DNA from 2 places in the Streptomyces sp. NPDC051561 genome. Region 1 is predicted to be linked to the other one. Evidence: riboswitches for the same ligand, from Rfam matches in the RefSeq annotation. Region 1 holds a riboswitch; the other holds the start of a gene.
The links. Region 1 has a riboswitch for S-adenosylmethionine ahead of thrC (threonine synthase). Riboswitches for the same ligand answer to the same signal wherever they lie in the genome.

Region 1 (2,389 bases):
AGTTGGGGCCAGTGGAGGTTGAGCAGGGGGCGGGCCATCAGCTCGGTGACGCGGCCGCCCTGGCCGGCGGTCCGGCCGGTGGCGGGATCGGCGGGTTCGGTGCCCAGCGGGCGGTCGTACGTCGCCTTCACGAAGTCGACGTCCGGCTCGGTCAGCAGCGGCCCGAGGATGCCGGAGACGAAGGAGGAGTCGAAGTCGATCAGGTCGGCGTCGACGAAGCAGACGAGGTCACCGCGGGTGACCAGGAGCGAGCGCCACAGCACCTCACCCTTGCCGGGCAGTGGCGGGACGCGCGGGAGGATGTCGTCGCGGTGGACCACCCTCGCACCGGCCGCCGCTGCCGCCTTCGCCGTGCCGTCGGTGGAGCCGGAGTCGATCACCACGAGCTCGTCCACCAGGGGGGCGGCCTGGCCCATCAGGTCCCGGCGGATCGCGGCCACGATCGCGCCGACCGTCGCCTCCTCGTCGAGCGCGGGCAGGACGACGCTGACGGTGGTGCCCCTGGCCGCCTTCGCGGCAAGCAGTCGCTCCAGCGGGCGGTCGGCGGCGGTCCAGGACCGCGCGGCCAGCCAGCGCTCCACCTCTTGCAGCACGCCCGTCACTCCTGACTCCGTCGCCTCGGCCGGCAGGCTGTGCCGGCACTCGTGTGATCCATCTCGCGGTCCGGACGCCTAGCTCTTGCCTCCGGGGGTTCGGTTACAGTCTTGAACAACGCGGAGAGACGTCGCATGTCGGGGTCGTCGCCGCACACAAACACCCGGGCCGCTCAGGCGCGCATCCGGAGTCATAGCGCTCATCCAGAGGGACTGAGGGAAACGGCCCGTTGAAGTCCCGGCAACCCCCCTGCCGACCGCGAGGTCAGGCCGGGAAGGTGCCAATTCCGTCTCGCGGCGAACGTCGTCGCGGGGAAGATGAGGAGGGACCTCGCCATCATGGCTGTGCAGACCACTGAGAACACCACCACCGCCGTAGACCTCGGCCCCGCCGCCGCGCTGTCCTGCCGCGAGTGCGGCGAGCGCTTCGAGCTCGGCCCGATCTTCGCCTGTCAGCTCTGTTTCGGTCCGCTGGAAGTCGCGTACGACCTGCCGACCGCGAGCCCCGAAGAGCTGAAGAAGCGCATCGAGGCCGGTCCGAACAACATCTGGCGCTACGCCCCGCTGCTGCCCGTCCCCGCCGACGTCGCCGAGCACCCCAGCCTGAACCCCGGCTTCACCAAGCTGGTCAAGGCGGACAATCTGGCCCGCGAGCTGGGCGTCACCGGCGGCCTGTTCGTCAAGGACGACTCGGGCAACCCGACCCACTCCTTCAAGGACCGCGTCGTCGCGATCGCCGTCGAGGCCGCCCGCGCCTTCGGCTTCACCACCCTCTCCTGCTCCTCCACCGGCAACCTGGCCGGAGCGGTCGGCGCCGCCGCCGCCCGGGCCGGCTTCCGCTCCTGCGTGTTCATCCCGCACGACCTGGAGCAGGGCAAGGTCGTCATGGCCGCCGTGTACGGGGGCGAGCTGGTCGGCATCGAGGGCAACTACGACGACGTGAACCGCTTCTGCTCCGAGCTCATCGGCGACCCGCTGGGCGAGGGCTGGGGCTTCGTCAACGTCAACCTGCGCCCGTACTACGGCGAGGGTTCCAAGACCCTGGCGTACGAGATCTGCGAGCAGCTCGGCTGGCAGCTGCCGGACCAGCTGGTGATCCCGATCGCGTCGGGCTCGCAGCTCACGAAGATCGACAAGGGCCTCCAGGAGCTGATCAAGCTCGGTCTGGTCGAGGACAAGCCGTACCGGATCTTCGGCGCCCAGGCGGAGGGCTGCTCGCCGGTCTCCACCGCCTTCAAGGCCGGGCACGACGTGGTCCGCCCGCAGAAGCCGAACACCATCGCCAAGTCCCTCGCGATCGGCAACCCGGCGGACGGCCCTTACGTCCTGGACATCGCCCGCCGTACCGGTGGCGCGGTCGAGGACGTCAACGACGAGCAGGTCGTGGACGCGATCAAGCTGCTGGCCCGCACCGAGGGCATCTTCGCGGAGACCGCGGGCGGTGTGACGGTGGGCGTCACCAAGAAGCTGATCGAGGCCGGTCTGCTGGACCCGGCCCTCACCACCGTCGTGCTGAACACCGGCGACGGCCTCAAGACGCTGGACGCGGTGGCCCCGACCACCGGCCCCTCCGCGACCATCCGCCCGAGCCTGGACGCGTTCCGCGACGCCGGCCTGGCACGCTGAATCACCCACGTAACGGAAGGCTGAACACCATGAGCGTCAAGGTCCGCATCCCCACCATCCTCCGTACGTACACGGGCGGCGAGTCCGAGGTCGCCGCCGAGGGCGCGACCCTCGCGGAGGTCATCGCCGACCTGGAGAAGAACCACACCGGCATCGCCGCGCGCGTGCTG
Region 2 (2,389 bases), on a different contig from region 1:
ATCCTGCCCGCCCCGGTGTCACTGGCCGAGGCCCTCGGCCGGGGCGGCGAGTTCCTCACCGACGCGACCGAACGGGCCCTGCGCATGGTCCAGCTGGGCGCACGGACGGCGCAGCGGCCCTCGCCCCACCGGCCCCGCATCCCTCAGACCGCCGGGACGCAACGCCCTTCCTCGGTCCGGTAGTTCCACTGCGCACCGTTCGCGACGAGTTCCTGCACGGCGGCCACGAAACGCTCGACGTGCTCGTCGGGCGTACCCGCACCGAAGCTCACCCGGATCGCGTTGAGAGAGCGCTCGCCCGGTTCGGCCTCGGGGGCGCCGCACTCGCCCGGGTCCTGCGGGTCGCTGCCGAGCAGCGTACGGACCAGCGGGTGAGCGCAGAAGAGACCGTCGCGGACGCCGATCCCGTACTCGGCGGACAGCGCTGCGGCGAAGTGCGAGCTGTTCCAGCCCTCCACCACGAAGGAGATGACGCCGACCCGGGGCGCGTCGTCACCGAACAGCGAGAGCACCTTGACGGCCGGCACCTCTGCCAGCCCCTCCCGCACCTTGCGCACCAGGGACTGCTCCCGCTCCACCAGCGAGTCGAAGCCCGCCTCGGTGAGCGCCTTGCAGGCGGAGGCGATGGAGTAGACGCCGATCACGTTGGGCGAACCGGCCTCGTGGCGGGCGGCGGTGGTGTGCCACTCGACATCCACCCCGCCGTCGGTTCGCCGCGCGACCTTCTTCGACGCACCGCCACCGGCCAGGTACGGGTCTGCCTCCTGGAGCCAGTCGGCCCGGCCCGCCAGCACACCCGACCCGAACGGCGCGTACAGCTTGTGCCCGGAGAAGGCGACCCAGTCGACGTCCAGGTCCTTGACGGAGACCGGGTGGTGGGGCGCCAGCTGCGCCGCGTCGAGCACGATCCGCGCACCGTGCGCATGGGCCGCCGCCGCCAGCTCCTTCACCGGCCAGATCTCACCGGTGACGTTCGAGGCGCCCGTGACGCAGACCAGCGCGGGACCGTAGGGATCACGGTCGGTGAGCGCCCGCTCCAGCGATTCCACGGCCTGGGCCGGGGTGCGCGGCGCGTTGAGGTACGTCACCCTGGCGTTCTGCCAGGGCAGAAGCGAGGCGTGGTGCTCGGTCTCGAAGACGAACACCTGGCAGTCGGCGGGCAGTACGGCCGAGAGCAGGTTCAGCGAGTCGGTGGTGGAGCGGGTGAAGACGACCTGGTCTCCGTCCCGGCAGTCCAGGAACTCGTGCACCGTCTGCCGGCTGTTCTCGAAGAGGTCCGTCGACAGCTGCGAGAGGTACCCGGCCCCCCGGTGCACGCTGCCGTAGTACGGGGCGTACGCCGCCACGTCGTCCCACACCCGCTGCAACGCCGGGGCGCTGGCCGCGTAGTCGAGGGCCGCGTACGTGACTTCGCCACCGGTCACCAGCGGCACCGCCACGTCCCGCCCGAGGACGGGGAGCGGCGCTCCACAGCAGGGGTCGGCGGACTCGGAGGCAGCGGAGGAGGTGGCGGTGGCGGTGGACGATGCAGACATGGCGAAACTCCTGGCAGGACAAGGCGGAATGGCTTCAGATGCACCCGTACCGCCGACCAAGGCTCAACTGCCTTGTGGAGTACGGGAGTTGCCTCGACGCGCGGCCACAAAAGGACCGCACGGAGGTGAAGGTGGAACGGGGCCGAAGGGCCCTATCGCATTCGCTTGCTCACGAGACTGCTCCCTTGAGGACCAGGACCCCAGGGGCGCGCCACTCCAAAAAGAGTGCGCAGGGGTCCGCGCTTGCCGTAGACCTCGCTGCCTACGACCTGGTCTTCACCCGGGGCACCCCGCCACGGACGGAGGGTTGCCGGACAGCGGGCCGGGGCCGTAGTCGCTGTCACTCATGACCTGTGCAGCATCCTGCCACACGATCAACGACGTGCAAGAGCGCAGTCCGCCTTCTGAGACATCCGGACTGCGCTCTGCGTCACACACCCACCGCGTTTCAGGCGTTACTCGCCTTCACCCAGCGCTCCAGCGCCCGCTGCGCGCTGCCGGAGTCGAGGGACTCACGCGCCTGCTCGATCCCGGCGGCGATCTCCTCGTTCAACGATCCTCCATGAGGATTGAGGGCTACGAGGGCTGCCGCCGTGTTGAGCAGCACCGCGTCCCGCACCGGGCCCTGCTCGCCCGCGAGCAGCCTCCGTGCGACCTCCGCGTTGTACGAGGCGTCCGCGCCCCGCAGAGCCTCCACGGGCACGATCTCCAGCCCCACGTCCCGCGGGTCGAACGCCTCCTGGCGGACCGCGCCGTCGCGGACCACCCACACCTGGGAGGTCGCCGTGGTGGTCAGCTCGTCCAGGCCGTCGTCGCCCCGGAAGACCAGCGCGGAATTCCCCCGCCCGGCCAGC

Region 2: another riboswitch for S-adenosylmethionine. It lies ahead of ACIA73_RS08470 (aminotransferase class V-fold PLP-dependent enzyme); the one in region 1 lies ahead of thrC (threonine synthase).

Annotation. Positions count from the first base shown of each region.
Region 1 is NZ_JBITDM010000014.1:55,830-58,218, reverse strand. It holds gene ACIA73_RS27105 (glucosyl-3-phosphoglycerate synthase) at 1-593, opposite strand, end outside; SAM riboswitch class I at 791-918, shown strand; gene thrC (threonine synthase) at 933-2,219, shown strand; gene ACIA73_RS27095 (MoaD/ThiS family protein) at 2,249-2,389, shown strand, end outside.
Region 2 is NZ_JBITDM010000003.1:98,165-100,553, forward strand. It holds gene ACIA73_RS08465 (glycerate kinase) at 1-183, shown strand, start outside; gene ACIA73_RS08470 (aminotransferase class V-fold PLP-dependent enzyme) at 144-1,535, opposite strand; SAM riboswitch class IV at 1,770-1,887, opposite strand; gene trpD (anthranilate phosphoribosyltransferase) at 1,984-2,389, opposite strand, start outside.